3 regions of the Kitasatospora sp. NBC_00374 genome follow, and region 1 is predicted to be linked to each of the others. Evidence: predicted binding sites of a transcription regulator. Region 1 holds the regulator's gene; each other region holds the start of a gene.
The links. The regulator HrcA, encoded in region 1, represses chaperone genes, less so after heat shock. The targets are predictions, from matches to a motif close to TTNGCACTCNGNNNNNCNGAGTGCNAA.

Region 1 (7,020 bases):
AGGTCCAGGCGACCAGCCGGCCGTCCGGCGAGAACCGGGGCCGCCGCACCGGGACCTGATCGGCGGTCAGCCGCCAGGCCCGGCCGCCCTCGACCGGGGCCAGCCAGATGTCGTCCTCGGCGACGAAGGTGACGAGGTCACCGTGGAGGTGCGGGTGGCGCAGGTAGGCGCTCGCGGGGGTGCTCTCTGGTTCGGTCACGACAGCCACCCTAGGCACGGCCCCGGGGGGCGGCCAAGGGTTTCTTCGAGGGCGAACTCCGAGGGCCGGCGCGGCCGGTGCCGGGCCGGTGCCGGGCCGGTCAGGCCCAGCGGCCGGTGCGGCCGAGCAGCAGCGCCCCGGCGGCCACCCCGGCGGTCGAGGTCCGCAGGACGGAACTCCCCAGCCGGTGCGGGCGGGCGCCGGCCTCGGCGAAGGCCGCCAGCTCCTCGGGGGCGACGCCGCCCTCCGGGCCGACGACCAGCAGGATGTCCCCGCCGCCCGGCAGTTCGGCGGTGGCCAGCGGCGCGGCGCCGTCCTCGTGCAGCACGGCGGCGAGCGCGGCCTGCCCGAGCAGCGGGACGAGCTGACGCGTCGTCACCAGGTCGCGCACCTCGGGGAACCGCAGCCGGCGGGACTGCTTGCCGGCCTCCCGGGCGGTGGCCCGCCACTTGGCGAGCGCCTTGGCGCCGCGTTCGCCCTTCCACTGCGTGATGCAGCGGTTCGCCGCCCAGGGGATCACCACGTCGACCCCGACCTCGGTCATGGTCTCCACCGCGAGCTCGCCCCGGTCACCCTTGGGGAGCGCCTGGACCACCACGATCCGGGGACTCGGCTCCGGCTCCCGGCGCACCGTGTCCACCGTGACGTCCAGCGCGTCCTTGCCGTGCACCGCCGTGACCGTGCCGTCCACCCCGAGGCCGAGGCCGTCCGCCAGCGTGACGGCCTCACCGGGCTCCAGCCGCTTCACCGCCGCCGCGTGGCGGCCCTCCGGGCCGTCCAGCCGGACCACCGAGCCGGGCCCGGCGGCACCCAGCACCGCGGTCTCGACGACGAACACGGGCGCGGTCATGAACCAAACCTCCGGTAGATCTGTCTGCGTCTGTCGGCGGCCTCGGCCGCCGGGTCCGGACGCGTCGGACCGCGTCCACACGCGAGGGGCGCCGGGGGGTGACCCCGACGCCCCTGGGAGAGCCCTCGGTCAGCGACCGTTGAACGCGTCCTTCAGGCGGGAGAACAGCCCCTGTTGCCCGGGCGCGAAGTGCCCGGACGGCCGCTCCTCGCCGCGCAGCACGGCCAGCCGCCGCAGCAGGTCCTCCTGCTCGGGGTCGAGCTTGGTGGGCGTCTGCACCTCGACATGCACTATCAGGTCGCCCCGGCCGCCGCCGCGCAGGTGCGTGATGCCCCGACCGTGCAGCGGGATCGACTGGCCGGACTGGGTACCGGGCCGGATGTCGACCTCCTCCAGCCCGTCCAGGGTCTGCAGCGGCACCTGGGTGCCGAGCGAGGCGGCCGTCATCGGGATGGTGACCGTGCAGTGCAGGTCGTCGCCGCGGCGCTGGAAGGTCGGGTGGGTGGTCTCGGCGATCTCGACGTACAGGTCGCCGGCGGGGCCGCCGCCGGGGCCGACCTCACCCTCGCCGGCCAGCTGGATCCGGGTGCCGTTGTCGACACCGGCCGGGATCTTGACGGTGAGGGTGCGGCGGGCGCGGACCCGGCCGTCGCCGGCGCACTCCGGGCACGGGGTCGGCACCACGGTGCCGAAGCCCTGGCACTGCGGGCAGGGACGGGAGGTCATGACCTGGCCCAGGAACGACCGGGTGACCTGGGAGACCTCGCCCTTGCCACGGCACATGTCGCAGGTCTGCGCGGAGGTGCCGGGGGCCGCTCCCTCACCGCTGCAGGTGGTGCAGGTGACGGCCGTGTCGACCTGGAGCTCCTTGGTGGTGCCGAACGCGGCCTCCTCCAGGGTGATCTCCAGCCGGATCATGGCGTCCTGGCCGCGCCGGGTGCGCGAGCGCGGTCCGCGCTGGCCGCCGGCGGCGCCGAAGAAGGCGTCCATGATGTCGGAGAAGCCGAACCCGGCCGCACCGAAACCGCCGGCGCCGCCGCCACCGCCGCCGCCGTTGGGCGACAGCGGGTCCCCGCCGAGGTCGTAGACCTGACGCTTCGCGGGGTCGGAGAGCACCTCGTAGGCGGCGTTGATCTCCTTGAACCGCTCCTGCGTCTTCGGGTCCGGGTTGACGTCCGGGTGCAGTTCGCGCGCGAGACGTCGGAACGCCTTCTTGATCTCGTCCTGACCCGCGTCACGTCGGACGCCGAGTACCGCGTAGTAGTCCGTGGCCACCAAATGCTCCGGTTTGTTCCGCCTCTAGAAGTGCTTGCGACTGCTGCGCGCCGTCCTGCGACGCGTTGTTCCTACGACTCGGCCAGGATCTGGCCCACGTACCGTGCCACCGCTCGCACCGCCCCCATTGTGCCGGGGTAATCCATCCGGGTCGGACCGATCACCCCGAGCTTTGCCACGCTCTGGTCGCCCGAACCGTAACCGACCGAGACCACCGAGGTGGAATTGAGCCCCTCGTAGGCGTTCTCGTGGCCGATCCGGACCGTCATCGTGGCGTCCGCCGTCTCACCCAGCAGGCGCAACAGCACCACCTGCTCCTCCAGTGCCTCCAGCACCGGCTGGATGGTCAGCGGGAAGTCATGTCCGAAGCGGGTCAGGTTGGCGGTGCCCGCCAGCATGATCCGCTCCTCGTTCTGCTCGGCCAGCGTCTCGAACAGGGTGGCCAGCACCGTGCTCACGGCCGGCCGGTCCCCCGCCTCGAAGGCGGCCGAGAGGTCCTCCAGTGCCGTCGGCACCTCGGGCAGCGGCCGGCCCACGGCCTTCGCGTTCAGCTTGGCCCGCAGGTCCGCCAGGACGGTGTCGCCGACCGCGCCGGGGCAGTCGACGATCCGCTGCTCGACCCGGCCGGTGTTGGTGATCAGGACCAGCATCACCTTGGCCGGGGTCAGCTGGACCAGCTCGATGTGCCGCACCGTGGAACGGGTCAGCGAGGGGTACTGGACCACCGCGACCTGCCGGGTGAGCTGCGCGAGCAGCCGCACCGTGCGGGCCACCACGTCGTCCAGGTCGACCGCGCCCTCCAGGAAGTGCCGGATCGCCCGGCGCTCCGGACTGGTCATCGGCTTGACCTCGGCCAGCCGGTCGACGAACAGCCGGTAGCCCTTGTCGGTGGGGATCCGGCCCGCACTGGTGTGCGGCTGCTGGATGAAGCCCTCCTCCTCCAGCGCCGCCATGTCGTTGCGCACGGTGGCCGGGGACACTCCGAGGCTGTGCCGCTCGACCAGCGCCTTGGAGCCGACCGGCTCCTCGGTGCCGACGTAGTCCTGGACGATCGCCCGGAGCACCGCCAGCCGGCGGTCGTCCAGCGGACGGCTGACGGGGCGGGTCTCCACCGCGCGGGCCGGCTCGACGGAACGGGGCTCGTCGACCATGGGCACGCACCTCCGTCTTCGTCCGTTGAGCTGTTGAGTGTCCGATTTCTGGCACTCCGGCGGGCAGAGTGCCAGAACCTTACCTGCCAGTGTAAGGCCCGGGTCCGACGGCAGGAACGGGCCGCCCCGGTGATCCTGCCCGCATTGCCGGGGCGGCAGGCGCCGGTGCGTGGTGCCCGGGGGCGCCCCGAGTGGCAGCATCGGAGGCGAGCGCGCGATCGAAGGAGCGGCGATGTCGACTTCAGGGCAGCACTCCCGGTTCGCCCCCGACCGGGGGCTGACCGGCCGGATGATCACCACGATGTTCCTGATCGGCCTGGTGTACGTGGGCTTCACCGGCCTGCTGATCGTCCTGTTCCGAGGGGCCTGGCCGCTGATCGTCGTGATCTCCGGCGGGCTGTTCGTGGCCCAGTTCTGGTTCAGCGACAAGATCACCGAGCGGGCGATGGGCGCCCACGAGGTCAGCCCCGAGCAGTACCCCCAGCTGCACGGCACCATCGACCGGCTCTGCGCCCTGGCCGACATGCCCAAGCCCCGGGTCGCGGTGGCCGACAACGCCATGCCGAACGCCTTCGCCACCGGCCGCAAGCCGGAGAAGTCCGTGGTCTGCGTCACCACCGGGCTGCTGCGCCGCCTGGAGCCGGAGGAACTGGAGGGCGTCCTCGCCCACGAGCTCTCGCACGTCGCGCACCGGGACGTGGCGGTGATGACGATCGCGGGCTTCCTCGGCGTCCTGGCCGGCGCGATGACCAGGATCGCCCTGTACGGCGGCATGATGGGCGGCAACCGCAACAGCAACGACAGCAACGCCGCCATCGCGATGATCATCATTCCGCTGGTCAGCATGGTGGTCTACGCCCTCAGCTTCCTGCTCACCCGGCTGCTCTCCCGCTACCGGGAGCTGGCCGCCGACCGCGCGGCCGCCCAGCTCACCGGCCGACCGAGCTCGCTGGCCTCCGCCCTCACCAAGGTGACCGGCCAGATCGCCGCGATCCCCACCCGGGACCTGCGCCAGGCGCAGGCGTACAACGCCTTCTACTTCGCGCCTGCACTGAGCGCCCGGGACGCCGCCACCCAGCTGCTGTCCACCCACCCGTCGCTGGAGCAGCGGCTGGCGCAGCTGGCGAAGATCTCCGCCGAGCTCGGCCGGTGAGAGCCATCCAGCAGAGGAGCTGCACGTGGGATTCCTGGACGCCCTGTTCGGCCGCAGCAAGCCCGTCAAGCCGGACCTGGACCAGCTCTTCGGGGTGCCCTCGGCCGCACTGACCCTGGAGGCGGCGTCCGCCTTCCGGCCGACCGGTCTGGGCTCGGTCTGCTTCGCCGCCGTCGAGGGCGGCGCCTTCGCCGAGGTGGAGCGGCAGGTCCGGGCCCTGCTCGACGCCGACACCCCGAACGGCGGAGTGCCGGTGGAGGCCTCCCAGGACGCCTACGGGTACTCCTGGCTGCTCGCCCGGCACTCCCCCGAGCAGCTGCCGGAGCTGGTGAACGACCTGCACGCGGTCAACAGCGAGCTGGAGGTCAACGGCTTCGGCCCGCAGCTGCTCTGCTCGCTCGTGGGCTTCCGCAACGAGGCCGGGCAGCCGCTGGCACTGGTGTACCTGTACAAGCGCGGCTCGTTCTACCCGTTCGCCCCGATGCCGGGCGGCGGCGAGAAGCGCAACACCCCGCTGGAGCTCCAGGTGAAGGCGATGCTCGGCAACGACCTGCGGCTGGAGAACGACCTGAGCCGCTGGTTCCCGGTCTGGGGCGCGCCCGGGCTCTGACGGCCCGCCGGACCGCAATTCACGGGCGCGGACCGGGCCCGGGCCCCTAGCCTGCCCTGCCATGACCGACTGGCAGAACATCATCGACAACGGCTGCGCGCCCCCGGCCGACCGCCCGGTCGCCGAGGCCGTGGCGGAGCTGAGCCTGGCCCTGCGCTCCCCCGCCCCGGTGCTGCGCGACGAGCAGGCCCTGTACCTGCTGGAGCGCTGGATCCCCGGCCTCGACCCGGCCCTGCGGCGCCGGCTGGGCGACGAGATGGCCGAGCGCCTGACCGACCCCGAGGTCCAGGCCCGCACCTTCGCGCCACTGGTCCTCGCCGAGCTGGTCCGGGCCGGGGAGTACGAGCCGCGCTGGCTGGCGGCGTTCGCCGCCTGGTACCCGGCCGAGACCGATCTGCGCGGGCACCACCCCGAGCTCGGCTGGCTGCACGCGGTGGCCCACGGCGCCGATCTGCTCGGCGCACTCGGCCGCTGCCCCCGGGTCGACCCCGCGCCGCTGCTGTCACTGGGCGCGGCCCGGCTGCTGGCCCCCACCGACCACGTCCTGGACGCGATGGAGGACGGCCGCCTCGCGTACGCGCTGGCCCTCACCCTGACCCGGCCGGAGCTGACCGAACAGCAGTCGCTCGGCTGGCTGGGCCCGGTCGAAGCGGCGTTCGCGGCCCGCCGCCCTGGGCCGGTCCCCGCGCACCTGTCCAACACCGTGCGCACCCTGCGGGCGCTCTACCTGCCGGCCGACCGGGGCGTACGGCCCGCGCGCGACGCGGCGCCGGTGCCGGTGACGCACCGTACGGCGCTGCTGCGGCGGCTGGCCGAGGTGGTCGCGCCGGTGGTGCCGTACACGGGATGACGGCCGGTGCGGGTCGGGGCGGTGACGGCGTGTCGGATTTCGTATAGTCCCGGCATGCGCAGCAGGCAGTACGGACCGGACCTGACCCCGCCGTGGAAGCGGCAGCAACCCGCCCCCGAGGTGGCGGCCGAACGCGACCTGGTGGTCGAGGAGGCCGCGACCGGCTTCTGTGGGGCCGTGGTGCGCTGCGAGAAGACCGCGGAGGGGGTGACCGTCACCCTGGAGGACCGCTTCGGCAGGCACCGGGTCTTCCCGCTGACGCCGCGCGGCTTCCTGCTGGAGGGCCGGGTGGTGACCCTGGTGCGGCCGGCCGGTCCGGCCCCCGCCCGCGGGCCCGGGGTGACGGCCTCCGGCTCGGTCGCGGTGCCGGGCGCCCGGGCCCGGGTGGCGCGCGAGTCGCGGATCTACGTCGAGGGCCGGCACGACGCCGAGCTGGTCGAGCGGGTCTGGGGCGACGACCTGCGGATCGAGGGCGTGGTGGTGGAGTACCTGGAGGGCATCGACGACCTGCCGGCGATCGTCGCCGACTTCGCGCCCGGGCCCGGCCGACGGCTCGGCGTGCTGGTGGACCACCTCCTGCCCGGCACCAAGGAGCACCGGATCGCCGGGCAGGTGACCGGCGACGCGGTGCTGGTCGTCGGGCACCCGTACGTCGACGTCTGGCAGGCGGTCAAGGCGTCCAGCGTGGGCATCCCCGGCTGGCCGGAGGTCCCGCGCGGGGAGGGCTGGAAGGAGGGCGTGTGCCGCCGTCTCGGCTGGCCGGTGGACACCCCCGCGGCGTGGAAGCGGATCCTCGCCTCGGTGAACTCCTACAAGGACCTCGACCCGGCCCTGCTGGGCCGGGTCGAGGAGCTGATCGACTTCGTGACCCTGGCGGACTGAGCGCGGCCGCGGATCCGCGCCCGGGCGCGGCGGTCGATCGCGGATACGCT
Region 2 (7,020 bases), 2.0 Mb from region 1:
TGGTAGCCGATGTTGCCCTTGGTGTCGGCGTAGATCAGGTTCTGCGCGGGGACGGCGAAGTCCTCGGCGGCGCTGCGGAAGTCGGACCAGCCGGTGGCCTGGTCGATCTTGAAGACCGCGTCCATGGTGTTGGAGGGGGTCAGGGCCGTCCACTGCAGGGCGACGCCGTAGCCGGCCGCGCGGTCCGGGGCGGCGTTGCCGACCGGGGCGTTCTGGCCGACGTGCTGCTGCTCGGTGCTCTGGTCGGAGATCAGCGGCAGGCCGTCCTGGGTGGTGCGGACGGTGATGGTCCGGTCCTCGCCGCCGGCGACCTTGATGGTCTCCTTGCGGGCCTTGAACTTCGCCTCCTTGCCGTCGACCAGGTAGGTGTCCGGGCCGGTGACCTTCTCCAGGTAGAGGTCGGTGACGTCGGCGCCGAGGTTGGTGAAGCCCCAGGAGATGTCCTTGTTGTGGCCGATGACCACACCGGGCATGCCGGCGAAGGTGAAGCCCGCGGTGTCGTAGGTGCAGCCCTTGCCGACCGTGCGGCAGTGCAGCCCCATCTGGTACCAGACCGAGGGCATCCCGGGGCCCAGGTGGGGGTCGTTGGCGAGCAGCGGCAGCCCGGTGGTGGTGTGCTTGCCGTCGACGACCCAGGAGTTGGAGCCGATGCCCTGGCCCTGCCGGCCGAGCAGCTGCGGCATCCCGGAGATCTTGTCGGAGACGTCCTTGAGCAGCGCGTCGGTGGCGGCCCGGCTCTGCGCGGTGGCACCGGTCGGCGAGCCCGGGGCGGTGGAGCCGTCGGCCGGCTTGAAGGTGCCGTCGGCGCCGACGGCGCCGGCCTTCACGATGGTGCCGTTGCGGGCGTAGGGATAGTCCGGGTAGAGCTGGGCGATCTTGTCCTGGCCGAAGTCCTGCGCGAGCAGGGCGCGGTCGATCTCCTCCTGCATGTTGCCGGAGAGGTTCCAGGCCATCGCCTTCAGCCAGGCCACCGAGTCGACCGGGTCCCACTTCTCGGGCTTGTAGTCGTCGTTGACGGCCCCGAGCAGGGTGTACTCCAGCGAGGCGCTCGATCCGCCCTGGTGCTCGTCCAGCCAGGCGTTCACGCCGTCCGTGTAGGCCTGCAGGTTCTTCTTGGTGTCCTCGGAGAGCTTGCTGTCGTACTCCTGCTGCGCGACCTGGCGCCAGCCCATGGTGCGCAGGAAGCCGTCGGTCTCAATCTGGCTCGAACCGAACATTTCGGACAGCCGCCCGGCGGTGACGTGCCGTCGGACGTCCATCTCCCAGAACCGGTCCTGGGCCTGGACGTAGCCCTGGGCCCGGAACAGGTCGGCATTGGTGTCGGCGTACAGCTGAGGGATGCCGTTGGCGTCCCGCTTCACGTCGACCGGCGCGGTCATCCCGGCCACCTTCACGGTGCCTTCGACCGCCGGGAAGGAGGCGTGGACGGTGCGCACCCCCCAGTAGCCGCCACCGGTCACGGTGGCGACCAGCAGCACGGCCAGCACGATCACGATCAGGCGAGCGCGCCGGAACTTCTTCGAGCGGGACATCCGGATCCTTGGCTGGGAGATGGCGGCCGTGACAGGTCACCACATTAGGGCGACTCAGGTGGCGGACGAACACGGGGGACGCCCACGGTGGATCAGGGGGACGATACCTGGAGAGGGTGGCCGCGGGACCTGGGCGGGTGGCTGGAGAGCGATATCAAAGATCAGGTAAAATGTTAGACTGAGTAACGATTCATCAGCTGCCCCCTCACGACACCGAGGTGCTCCTGCGTGACCGTCGACCAGCTGAACCAGTTCCTGCTCGAGTTCTCCGTGATCCTTCTGGTCGCGGTGGTCGCCGTGCGCATCTCCACCCGCTCCGGCCTTCCCAGCCTGTTGATCTACCTCGGCATCGGCGTCGCCCTGGGCCAGAACGGCCTCGGCATCACCTTCAACAACGCCGAGCTCACCCAGGTCCTCGGCTATGCCGCCCTGGTCGTGATCCTCGCCGAGGGCGGCCTCAAGACCAGCTGGAAGGCGATAAAGCCGGTGATGCCGGCCGCCACCGTGCTCGCCACCCTGGGCGTCGCCGTCAGCGTGTTCGTCACCGCGGCCGGCGCCCACCTGCTGGTCGGCCTGGACTGGCGGACCAGCATGCTGCTCGGCGCGATCGTCTCCTCCACCGACGCCGCGGCGGTCTTCTCGGTGCTCCGGATGGTGCCGCTGCCCGAGCGGCTGACCGGCCTGCTGGAGGCCGAGTCCGGGTTCAACGACGCCCCCGTGGTGATCCTGGTGGTCTCCTTCGCCACCGCCGGCGAGCTCGACCCCTGGTACCTGATGGTCGGCATCATCATCGCCGAGCTCGCCATCGGCGCGGCCGTCGGCTACACGGTCGGCCGGCTGGGCGCGTACGGGGTCAAGCACGTCGCCCTGCCCTCCTCCGGCCTCTACCCGATCGCCGTGCTGGCGCTGGTGGTGCTCGCCTACGCCGGCGGCGCGCTGCTGCACGGCTCCGGCTTCCTGGCCGTGTACATCGCCTCGGTGGTACTCGGGAACAGCAAGCTGCCGCACGGCCCCGCCGTCCGCGGCTTCGCCGACGGGCTCGCCTGGATCGGCCAGATCGGCATGTTCGTGGTCCTCGGCCTGCTGTGCACCCCCGCCTCGATGAGGTCCGCCGTCGTCCCGGCCCTGGTCGTCGGCACCGTGCTGGTCTTCGTCGCCCGGCCGGCCTCGGTGCTGGCCACCATGACCCCGTTCCGGCTGCCCTGGCGCGAGCAGGCCCTGCTCAGCTGGGCCGGACTGCGCGGCGCGGTGCCCATCGTGCTCGCCACCATCCCCCTCGTCGCCGGCGTGCCCAAGGCCCAGGAACTCTTCAACATCGTCTTCATCCTGGTCGTGGTCTTCACCCTGCTCCAGGGCCCGACCCTGCCGCTGGTGGCCAGGTGGCTGCGGATCGGCGAGGGCTCGCTCGGCCAGGACCTCGGGATCGAGTCCGCGCCGCTGGAGAAACTCCACGGCCACCTGCTGTCGGTCTCCCTGTCGGCGGAGTCCCGGATCTCCGGCGTCGAGGTCAGCGAGCTGCGGCTGCCCAAGGGCGCCGCGGTCACCCTGGTGGTCCGCGACGGCGCGAGCTTCGTCCCGGACCGGGCCACCGTGCTGCGGGCCGGCGACGAGCTCCTGGTGGTCACCACCGACGCCGTCGGCGAGGCCGCGGAACGGCGGCTGCGCGCGGTGGACAAGGGCGGCAAGCTCGCGGGCTGGCTACGGGGACGGTAACCGGGCCCGGGCGGGAACGGGCGGCAGGGTCGCGGATGTGCTCCTGTTCACCTTCCGTTGCCAGGCCCGGGCCGCCGGCACCCGCTACTATGAAGGTTGATACGCATCGAACTGACTGAATCACCCGCAACATCTGCCTGAAGCAGAGTTGGCGCGACCGCTCGGCGGCCGCGGTCCGCAGTGAACTGTGATCTCTGGCCCCCGCTTCCACGACCCGGCCAGCCGGACCCGGTATCTACCCCGGTCGACGCGCGAGAGGACGACTCTCGGCGCCGTCGGGGCTCTCCCTGCCCTGTGTGCGCTACCAGGCAGCAGGAAGGACCGACCGTGACGGCCCGCCGAACGGTCGACAGCCCCACCGCCCCTGCCCGCGCCGGCTACGGAGCGCTGCTGCGCACCCCCGGCGCCTGGACGTTCCTGGCCCCGGCCTTCGCCGCCCGGCTCCCCTACGCGATGCTCAGCCTGGGCATCGTCCTGCTGGTCCTGAAGACCCATGGCTCGTACGGCACGGCCGGCACCGTCGCGGCGGTCTCCGCCGTCGCCCAGGCCCTCGTCGGGCCGCAGACCGGACGCCTGGCCGACCGCTACGGCCAGGCCGCCGTGCTGCTGCCCAGCGTCGCCGTGCACGCGCTGTCGGTCGGCGCCCTGATCGCGCTGGCCCTCGGGCACGCCCCGGCCTGGGCGCTGTTCCTGGCCGCCGCACCGGCCGGCGCCAGCGTGCCGCAGATCGGTGCGATGGTCCGGGCCCGCTGGGTCGGCCGGCTCTCCGACCAGCCCGCCATGCTGAACACGGCCTTCGCGTTCGAATCGGTGACCGACGAGTTCACCTTCGTGGTCGGCCCGGTCCTGGCCACAGCGATCGCGACCCAGGTCAGCCCGGCGGCCGGACTGATCGCCGAAGCCACCCTGACGGTGGCCGGCGGACTGGCCTTCGCCGCGCAGCGCCGTACCGCCCCCGTCCGCCACCCGCGGGTCGAGGGCGCGCGCCGGGTCTCGGCCCTCGCCTCCCCCGGCGTCCGGCTGCTGGCCGCCTCGTTCCTGGGCGTGGGCACCGTCTTCGGCGCCATGCAGGTCTCGGTCACCGCCTTCACCGAGTCGATCGGCCGGGGCAGCGCCAGCGGCACCGTCTACGGGATCTTCGCCGGCGGCTCCATGGTGGCCGGTGTGCTCTACGGCATGGTCGGCTGGAAGCGCTCGGCCCGGCAGCGGATGCTGTTCTGCTACGCGCTGCTGGTGGTCGGCTGCTCCACGCTCTGGGCGATGCCCAACCTGGTCGCGCTGACCATCGCCGGACTGTTCTGCGGACTCGCCATCGCACCCACGCTGATCACCGGGTACACCCTGGTCGAGACCCTGGTCGCCGACGGCGCCAAGACCGAGGCCTTCACCTGGCTGACCGGCGCGATCGGCCTCGGGCTGGCGATCGGCTCGACCGTCGCCGGACAGCTGATCGACCGGAGCGGCCCCTCCGCCGGGTTCCTGGTGCCGGTCGCCGGTGCCGGAATCGGCCTGGCCGCACTGGTCGCCCTGCGCCGCCTGCTGGTGGCACCCGGCACCCGCAGCCGGACGGTCGCCCGCAGCGCCGGCGCGGCGCCCAGGGGCGCGAAGATCGCGGCCGCGGAGAGCTGAGCACCCTCCGGGCCGACGCCGGCCGTGGCGGTGCGGTGACGGCCGGCACGGCGGCCGGCACGGCGGCCAGCACGACGGCCGGCACGACGGCTGACACTCGGATCACATCCGGAGCGCTGGACTCAATCAACGGAATACCGCATGATTGAGGATCGTTAGCACTCATCAGGCCAGAGTGCCAGGGGGAAGTGCAGGAGGAAGAGCAAGTGCCCACGTACCAGTACCAGTGCACCGAGTGCGGGACCGGCCTGGAGGCGGTGCAGAAGTTCACCGACGAGGCGCTGACCACGTGCCCCGAGTGCCAGGGGAAGCTCCGCAAGGTCTTCTCGGCCGTGGGTGTGGTCTTCAAGGGCTCGGGTTTCTACCGGACCGACAGCCGCTCCTCGTCCAGCAGCTCGGTGACCCCGGGGGCCTCGTCCTCCTCGTCCACCGGCTCCTCCTCCACCGGGTCCTCGGGATCGACCTCCGGCGGTTCCGGCAGCAGCTCCTCCACCTCTTCGTCCGCGCCGGCGTCCGCGCCCGCCGCGAGCTGAGGCGGCGCGAGACACGTCCTCTGCCCGCAGCCCTGCCGAGGACGTGGCCGGGGGACGGCACGACAGCAGAACTCACGATGGCCCGGCACCCCGCAGCGATGCGGCGGTGCCGGGCCGTCGGCGTTCTGCGGTGGCCGGTCGCCGAGGCCGATGTCGGTGTCGGTTTCGATGTCGGTGCCGGTGGTCGCTTCGCCGTGGCGCGGAGGCCGTTGCGACGTCAACACCTGGCGGCCGTTCACTCGCGTGGGGGACGCGAGTTGTCCACAGGGCGGGGTTGTCCACAGGAATTCCCGGGGGCATTCCTGCAGCTCGGCCGTCGGCGCACCCTGGGTTCCGGCGGGCCCGACCGGCGCCCGTGGAATCCAGCGCCCGAAGGCGGTGCCCCACCATGACCATGGCTGCCCACCTCACTCCCCCGCCGCAGGCACCCGCCGTTCCCCCGCGCCAGGAGGTCCCCCTCTTCCCGCCGATCCGGCCCGGCGGCGGTGGGCGGCACCGGCTCCGGCAGGCCGTCCGGCACCGGCCCGGCATGCTGGTGGCAGGCCTGCTGGCCGCGGCCGCAGCGCTCTCCGCGGGCCCGTTGCGACTCGGCCCGCCGCCGCCCGCGACCATCGCGCCCGTCGTCGGACAGAACAACGCCGCCCACTGCCCCGGCGGCCCGGCATCGCCCGGCTGAGCGCCCGAGTACGTCAACCCGACACCCGGGAATTCACCCGTGACGATTGCGCCAGTCGCCGTTCAGCGCAGCATGAAGGGCTTCAAGGAATTCCTGCTCCGCGGCAACGTCGTGGACCTCGCCGTCGCCGTGGTCATCGGCGCCGCATTCACCACCGTCGTCAACGCGTTCGTCACGGGCGTCATCAATCCGCTGGTCGGAGTCTTCGGCACGGAGGACCTCGCCGCCTACCGTTCCTGCCTGAAGGGCCCCTGCACGGTGGACGCCTCGGGCGCCGTGACCTCGGGCATCTACATCCTGTGGGGCTCGGTGCTGAGCGTCTCCTGCAGTTCGTGATCGTCGCGGCGGTGGTCTACTTCGCGCTCATCCTGCCGATGAACCACTTCATGGCCAAGCGCAAGTCCGTCGACGAGGTCGCGGCCGAGGCCGAGGTCAAGGAGGTCGTGCTCCTCGCCGAGATCCGGGACGCCCTGGTCAATCAGCGCTGACCGACTGCCCCTGTCCCTGCCCCTGTCCCTGTCCCTGCCACCGCTCCGCCGGCGCCGGGGGTCGCCGCCCCCGGACGCTCCCGCCCGGCCGGTCCCGATCGGTCCCCGTCGGCCGGCGCCCGTCGTATCAGTCCCAGTCCCAGTCCCAGTCCCAGTCCCCGTCGATCAGTCCCCGTGGTGGGGCGGCCGCTGGCTGAGGTACCAGTCCAGGCCCCGTCCGCCACCGCCACCGGGGCGCTCACCCCAGCCCTGGTCGGTGTCGTCACTGGTCTGCCGCTCCAGCGGATCTCCGAAGACCAGCCGCGCCTTCGGTGCCGGGCGGTCCCGCTCCGGCTTCCGCCCGTCGCCGTGCCCCTCACCCTGCCCCCGGTCCGTGTCCCTGCCCGTGTCCCGCTCCGCGTCCTGCTCAGCCATCTCGCCCTGCCTCCATCGTCGCCGCCCCACCAAGC
Region 3 (7,020 bases), 1.8 Mb from region 1:
CGGACGGCTCCGCCGATGTGGAAGGCGTCGAAACCGGCCGCCCGCAGCCCGGGCACGTGCTCGGCCCGCAGGCCGCCGCCGACCAGGATCCGCTGGCGGTAGCCCGGCTCGCCCGCCTTGGCCAGCTCGCCCTCCAGGACGTGCTGGCCGTGCGAGACGCCCGCGGCGGCGCCCGAGGTGAGGTAGGTGTCCAGGCCGGGAAGGTCGGCGAGGTCGGCGCGCAGCGCGGCGCGGTCGGCGCTGTGGTCGATGGCCCGGTGGAAGGTCCAGCGGCAGCCGGCGACCGCCTCGGCGAGAGCGCGGGTGGCGGGCAGGTCGAGGCCGCCGTCGGCGGTCAGGAAGCCCAGCACGAACTCCTCCGCCCCCTCGGCGCGCAGGGCGGCCGTCCGGGCGAGCAGCTCGTCCAGGCCGCCGGGGGTGAAACCGTCCCGGATCCGCAGCATGACGCGCAGCGGGAGGTCGACGGCCGCGCGGATGGCGGCGAAGTCCGCCACCGCCGGGGTGAGGCCGTCGGCGGCCATGTCCGTGACCAGTTCGAGGCGGTCGGCGCCGCCGGCTGCGGCGGCCTGGGCATCCTGCGCGGTCAGCGCGATGACTTCGAAGATTGGTCTAGACATGGCGCTACCTTGCCACACCCCCCGCCACCTGGGCGAGCCCTCTGCCCACCCGGGCGGCCGCTCAGTCGGCCGTCGGCGGCCGGTGCGACAGCCCGGTCTCGTGCCGCCGCCGGAGCCACCGGGCCCAGACCACCGCCAGGACCACCAACGCCAGGTATCCCGCCGCCCGCCGGACCCCACCGAGCTCGAAGTCGATCCAGAACCAGAGGTCGTCGTTGAGCAGCAGCGGCAGCGCGCCGATCGCCGCCGCGGCCGGCAGCACCCGGCCGCGGGCCAGGCCCAGCAGCGGCAGCGCCACCAGCGCGAGCCGGTACGGGTGCCAGCTCGGGTTCCAGAGCAGCGGGGTATCGATGACCTCCTTGCCCATGGTGAGCAGCAGCGCCACCGTGACGCCCGCGAGGGCGACGGGCGCGGCCCGGCGCACCCGCCCGCCGAGCAGGTCCACCGGCGCCGGAAGCAGCAGCACCAGCCAGGCGGCGAGGCCCACGCAGGCCCGCACGGCCTGACCGAGGTAGAACGACAGCGGCAGGTGCTGGAACGGCGGGATCTGGACGCTCCAGGCGACCTCCAGCGCGATCCCGCCGATCGTCGCCGCCACCGCGATCCAGCGCGCCGCCGCCCAGCGCCCGGCCAGCCCGACCGCCAGGGCCATCGCCCAGACGGCGACGAGGCCGACCCCCCACCAGCGCAGCGGTCCGTGCCAGGCGAAGTGGTACGGCGACATCTGCCACATCACGCCGGCCTGCCGGCCGAGCCCGGCCCCGACCACGAACGGCACCGCCGCCGCGATCAGCAGCCCGGGCAGGCCTCCGGAGGTCAGCCCGACCCGCAGCCGCAGGCCGTGGCCGGCCAGGCCGGCCAGCTCGCGGGCCCGGCCGAGACGGCCCGTCCCGGCGGCCAGCGAGTCGTAGACCTCGGCGAGTTCGGCGCCGCGGTCGGCGCGGTAACCGCGCGGGTAGAGCCGCAGCACGGCGGCGAGCCTCCGGTCGCTCATGCGAACGCTCCGTTCAGTCGGGGGCGGACGACCGCGAGCCGCCGCTCGGCCTCGGCCGCGACGGCCCGCAGGCGCTCGGCCTCGGTGGCCAGCACCGCCCGGCCGGAGTCGCTGAGCGCGTAGGTGCGGCGGGCCCTGCCCTCCACCACCTCGTCGCTCTCGACCCGGATCAGCCCCTGCCCGAGCAGCCGGTCGAGCGCGCCGTACAGCGTGCCGGCCCGCATCCGGACGCGGCCGCCGGAGATGGCGGCGATCTCCTGGATGAGCGCGTAGCCGTGCCGGGGTGCGTCCGCGAGGGCGGTGAGCAGGAGCAGCGTGGGCTCCTGGATCGAACGTTCTGTCATGTCACCTAGATATACCGGTCGTCGGTATATACCGTCAGGCGAATCCGAACATTCGCCCAACCCGCCCTGACGGGCCGTCGGGCACCGGGGCCACAATGGGCGCATGACCGATCTGCTCGACCGCTGGAACGATCTGCTGCGCCGCTGCGGCGCGACCGCCGACCCGCTGCCGTACGGGCAGGACCTGCTGAAGCGCTGGGCCGAGCCGCAGCGCCGCTACCACACCACCGACCACCTGCGGGCGGTGCTCGACCAGGTCGACGCGCTCGCCGGGCAGGCCGCGGAGCCGGACGCGGTGCGGCTGGCGGCCTGGTTCCACGACGCGGTCTACCGGCCGGAGCGCTCCGAGAACGAGGAGCGCAGTGCCGTGCTGGCCGTCCGCGCGCTGCGCGAGGCCGGGCTGGCCGAGCCGCTGGTCGAGGAGGTGGCCCGGCTGGTCAGGCTCACCGTCACCCACGCCCCCGAGCCGGCGGACCGCAACGGCGAGGTGCTCTGCGACGCCGACCTGGCCGTGCTGGGCGGCTCCGCCGAGCAGTACGCGGCGTACGCGGCGGCCGTCCGCGAGGAGTACGGCTTCGTCCCCGAGGACGCCTTCCGGGCGGGCCGGGCGGCGGTCCTGCGCCAGTTGCTGGACCTGCCCGCGCTGTACCGGACCGAGGCGGCCCGTGCCCGGTTCGACGCGGCCGCGCGGGCCAACCTGGCGGCCGAGCTCAGGACGCTCGAAGGCTAGCCCGCCGACGCCGCGGCCCGGCGGGCGTGGCCGCGAGGGCCTCGGTCACGAGAGCTTTCCGACCGGCGCGACGGCCAGGCCCTCCTTGCCGCACACCCAGTGCGGATCCGGCCCGAGCTCGGGCTCCACGCTCAGCGCGTGCGGGTCGCCGTCCTCGGCGCAGGCCTCGCACAGCGGCCAGCGGCCGTACGCCTCCAGCAGCGCGTCCTGCACGTCCTGGGCGACCAGCCCGAGCACGTACTCGGTGCCGTCCGGCCACTGCTCCAGCCACCAGCGACGGTGCGTCACGGCGTCCTCGACCAGCGACACGACGGCGGCGTCCGCGACGTCCCGGGCCGTCAGGTCGGCGAGGATCAGCGCCCGGGCGCTGTGCAGTGCGGCTTCGATCTCAGGACTGGCCATCCGCCCATTGTCCCGCAGCTCACCGCGGCCCCGGAAACCCCTCGGTGGCCAGCTCGACCCCGAACGGCTCCGGCAGCGCGACCGGCTTGCCGAAGGGCGTGCGCAGGCTCTGCCGGTAGGCGCCGTTGACCGGCTCCGAGAACAGCGTCACGGTCGGGCCGTGCTCGTCGAAGCGGTCGATCAGCAGGTGGTGCGGGACGGGCGCGTGGGCGTAGGCCCAGAGCTTCCTGGTGCGGTCGTGCCGCGCGTTGCCGGAGGAGGTGATCTCGACGGCCAACAGGATCTCGGCGGCGTCGACCGGGTCGGCGTCGGTGCGGTCCGACTGCCTGAGCAGCGCCTTGTCCACGACCACGAGATCCGGCACGTAGACCCTCTCCGACTGCACGATCTCGACGCCGAGAGTCTGGTAGGCGCCGATTTCCGGCGGGAGGCAGCGCACCAGGGCGTCATGAACCTCGCCGGCGATCAAATTGTGGCCCTTGCCGGGCGGTGGCACCAGGACGATCTGCCCTTCCTCGATCTCGGCGCGCCAGCCCTCCGGGACCTCCAGTCCCCTCCAGGTGTCCAGCAGGTAGGTCCAGTTCCGTTCCGACTCCACGGCCATCGCGGTCCCCCCTTCTCCCGCATGACGCTGCTCGCCCTCACCGTAGCCGCGCTCCGAGGCGCCGGGACCGTTCATGCGCCCAGCGTCGCACGATCGGGTGAGACGGGGCGAGAACGCCGCGAGGGCGGCCTCCCCGTGGGGAGACCGCCCTCGCGGACGATCAGAACTCGCCGATCCTCGAAGGAGGATCAGAAGTCCATGTCACCGCCCGGCATGCCGCCGCCGGCCGGCGCGCCGGCCTTCTCGGGCTTGTCGGCGATGACGGCCTCGGTGGTGAGGAAGAGCGCCGCGATGGAGGCGGCGTTCTGCAGCGCGGAGCGGGTGACCTTGGCCGGGTCGATGATGCCCGCGGCGATGAGGTCGACGTACTCGTTGGTGGCGGCGTTCAGGCCGTGACCGGCGGGGAGGTTGCGCACCTTCTCCACCACGACACCGCCCTCGAGGCCGGCGTTGGTCGCGATCTGCTTGATCGGGGCCTCCAGCGCCACGCGGACGATGTTGGCACCGGTGGCCTCGTCGCCCTCGAGCTCCAGCTTGTCGAACGCGACACTGGCCTGCAGCAGCGCGACGCCACCACCGGCGACGATGCCCTCCTCGACGGCGGCCTTCGCGTTGCGGACGGCGTCCTCGATGCGGTGCTTGCGCTCCTTGAGCTCCACCTCGGTGGCCGCGCCGGCCTTGATGACGGCGACGCCGCCGGCCAGCTTGGCGAGGCGCTCCTGGAGCTTCTCGCGGTCGTAGTCCGAGTCGCTGTTCTCGATCTCGGCACGGATCTGGTTCACGCGGCCGGCGACCTGGTCGCTGTCGCCGCCACCGTCGACGATGGTGGTCTCGTCCTTGGTGATGACCACCTTGCGGGCGGAGCCCAGCAGGTCGACGCCGGCGTTCTCCAGCTTGAGGCCGACCTCCTCGGAGATGACGGTGCCACCGGTGAGGATGGCGATGTCGCCGAGCATGGCCTTGCGGCGGTCACCGAAGCCCGGGGCCTTGACGGCGACGGACTTGAAGGTGCCACGGATCTTGTTCACGACCAGGGTCGACAGGGCCTCGCCCTCGACGTCCTCGGCGATGATGACGAGCGGCTTGCCGCTCTGCATGACCTTCTCCAGCAGCGGGAGCAGGTCCTTGACCGAGCTGATCTTGGAGTTGGCGATCAGGATGTACGGGTCCTCGAAGGACGCCTCCATCCGCTCCAGGTCGGTGGCGAAGTAGGCCGAGATGTAGCCCTTGTCGAAGCGCATGCCCTCGGTGAGCTCGAGCTCCAGACCGAAGGTGTTGCTCTCCTCGACGGTGATGACGCCTTCCTTGCCGACCTTGTCCATCGCCTCGGCGATGAGCTCGCCGATCTGGGTGTCGGCGGCGGAGATGGAGGCGGTGGAGGCGATCTGCTCCTTGGTCTCCACGTCCTTGGCCTGGGCGAGCAGCTGGTCGGAGACGGCCGCGACGGCCTTCTCGATGCCGCGCTTCAGGGCCATCGGGTTGGCGCCGGCCGCGACGTTGCGCAGGCCTTCCTTGACCAGGGCCTGGGCGAGCACGGTGGCGGTGGTGGTGCCGTCACCCGCGACGTCGTCGGTCTTCTTCGCGACCTCCTTGACGAGCTCCGCGCCGATCTTCTCGTAGGGGTCCTCGAGCTCGATCTCCTTGGCGATGGAGACACCGTCGTTGGTGATCGTGGGGGCGCCCCACTTCTTCTCAAGGACGACGTTGCGGCCCTTGGGGCCAAGCGTCACCTTGACGGCGTCGGCAAGCTGGTTCATCCCGCGCTCAAGGCCGCGGCGAGCTTCCTCGTCAAACGCGATGATCTTTGCCATGTGAAGTGGTCCTCCGGGACGCGATCGACTGCATCGGACCGAAGGGTGCCCGCGACGGACGGCCCTGCGAGCGGGGGTCCTGTCCCCTACCGCTCCCGGGAGGCCTCACCGACCCGATCCGTTTGTCACTCTCGTACCGAGAGTGCTAACGCCAATGATTAGCACTCTCGGGTGGCGAGTGCAAGCCCGATCGCGGGGTGTCCCGAACATGGCGGCAGGCCCGCACGGGGATGCCGTACGGGCCTGCTGCCGATGATCTGTGGCCGCCAGCTCGTTGACCGAACCGAGGCTCCACAGGTCGAAGAGGTCACGCAACCAGCGCGCGGACCATGTCCGCCTGCGGACCCTTCTGCCCCTGGGAGATCTCGAACTCGACCCGCTGGCCCTCCTCGAGGGTGCGGTAGCCGTCCATCTGGATCGCGCTGTAGTGGACGAACACGTCCGCACCACCGTCGACCGCGATGAAGCCGTAGCCCTTCTCGGCGTTGAACCACTTGACGGTGCCCTGAGCCATTCCGAACTCCCCTTGTGCTGTGCTGGCCCTTCACGGACCCGCAGGGTGCGGGTCCAGAGGTCTGGAAGGCCGGCCCGGGGAACCCCCCCTGGGCGCAGCCGTGCACGCCGCAGACCACCGCACCGAGGCCCGAAAGGGGAACCGGAACGCGGGTGAATGCGTCGACCGCGGCTGAATGTATCCGGACATGCGCCCTCTGCAACAGGCCCTACTTTTGGGCAAATGCTACGGGCCGCAGGGGATATGACGGGATGAAAGCGGCACTAGTGTGCAATTGACGCCGGACATCGCGGACCAATGCCACAAATCGCCGGAATAATTCTGACGGCGGCCTGACAGTTCGGCGCTGCGCTTCGTCGCACCGGTCTCAGCGAGCGGACAGCCGCTGCGTACCCGACCGGAGGGCGGGGGCGGGCCGACTCGAATCGGCCTCGAATACCCCGGTGTCACGCACTCTATACCCAGCCACGTGGGCAAATGTCCGCCGGCAACGCCGAGAGCCGTCGCCGGGCCCGGAATTTCCGCATTCCGGTCCTGACGACGGCTCAGGGGTGCTAAGCGCACCCGGGAAGAGGGGCGTCCGCCGAGGTCAGCAGCCGCCGGCCACCGCCGGGATGATGGAGACGGCGGCGCCGTCCTTGATCTCGGTCTGCAGGCCGCCGTCGAATCGCACGTCGTCGTCATTGACGTACACGTTGACGAATCGGCGCAGCTGGCCGGCGTCGTCCAGGATCCGGGCCGAGATGCCCGGGTGGTTCTGCTCCAGGTCGCCGATCACCTCGGCCAGGGTGGCGCCCTCGGCGGCCACCTCGGCCGAGCCGCCGGTGTAGGTGCGCAGAATGGTGGGGATGCGGACGGTGGCGCTCATGGGCGTCTACTCCTTGCTGCGGGGTGGTGGGGGGCTCAGACGGAGGCGAGGCCGGCGGCGCGGAAGGACTCCAGGGTCGGCCGGATGGTGGCGGTCAGACCGGCGTCGGAGACCGCGTCCAGGGTCTTCAGGCCGT

Region 2: OG871_RS22245 (FmdB family zinc ribbon protein) is a predicted target of HrcA. The motif match lies at 5,030-5,056, and genes of this name have one in related genera.
Region 3: groL (chaperonin GroEL) is a predicted target of HrcA. The motif match lies at 5,625-5,651, and genes of this name have one in related genera.

The regions. Positions count from the first base shown of each region.
Region 1 is NZ_CP107964.1:2,975,784-2,982,803, forward strand. Features, by position in the region: gene OG871_RS13375 (PDZ domain-containing protein) at 1-199, opposite strand, end outside; gene OG871_RS13380 (16S rRNA (uracil(1498)-N(3))-methyltransferase) at 300-1,049, opposite strand; gene dnaJ (molecular chaperone DnaJ) at 1,179-2,324, opposite strand; gene hrcA (heat-inducible transcriptional repressor HrcA) at 2,396-3,475, opposite strand; gene htpX (zinc metalloprotease HtpX) at 3,708-4,628, shown strand; gene OG871_RS13400 (hypothetical protein) at 4,654-5,238, shown strand; gene OG871_RS13405 (DUF2785 domain-containing protein) at 5,300-6,088, shown strand; gene OG871_RS13410 (DUF3097 domain-containing protein) at 6,143-6,970, shown strand.
Region 2 is NZ_CP107964.1:4,931,472-4,938,491, reverse strand. Features, by position in the region: gene OG871_RS22260 (penicillin acylase family protein) at 1-1,532, opposite strand, end outside; gene OG871_RS22255 (potassium/proton antiporter) at 1,761-3,245, shown strand; gene OG871_RS22250 (MFS transporter) at 3,573-4,874, shown strand; gene OG871_RS22245 (FmdB family zinc ribbon protein) at 5,081-5,407, shown strand; gene OG871_RS22240 (hypothetical protein) at 5,796-6,083, shown strand; partial or broken gene mscL (large conductance mechanosensitive channel protein MscL) at 6,156-6,571, shown strand; gene OG871_RS22230 (hypothetical protein) at 6,737-6,985, opposite strand.
Region 3 is NZ_CP107964.1:4,772,834-4,779,853, reverse strand. Features, by position in the region: gene OG871_RS21575 (copper homeostasis protein CutC) at 1-617, opposite strand, end outside; gene OG871_RS21570 (hypothetical protein) at 679-1,611, opposite strand; gene OG871_RS21565 (PadR family transcriptional regulator) at 1,608-1,955, opposite strand; gene OG871_RS21560 (hypothetical protein) at 2,059-2,685, shown strand; gene OG871_RS21555 (hypothetical protein) at 2,731-3,087, opposite strand; gene OG871_RS21550 (Uma2 family endonuclease) at 3,107-3,691, opposite strand; gene groL (chaperonin GroEL) at 3,880-5,502, opposite strand; gene OG871_RS21540 (cold-shock protein) at 5,810-6,016, opposite strand; gene OG871_RS21535 (ubiquitin-like small modifier protein 1) at 6,606-6,884, opposite strand; gene thrC (threonine synthase) at 6,920-7,020, opposite strand, start outside.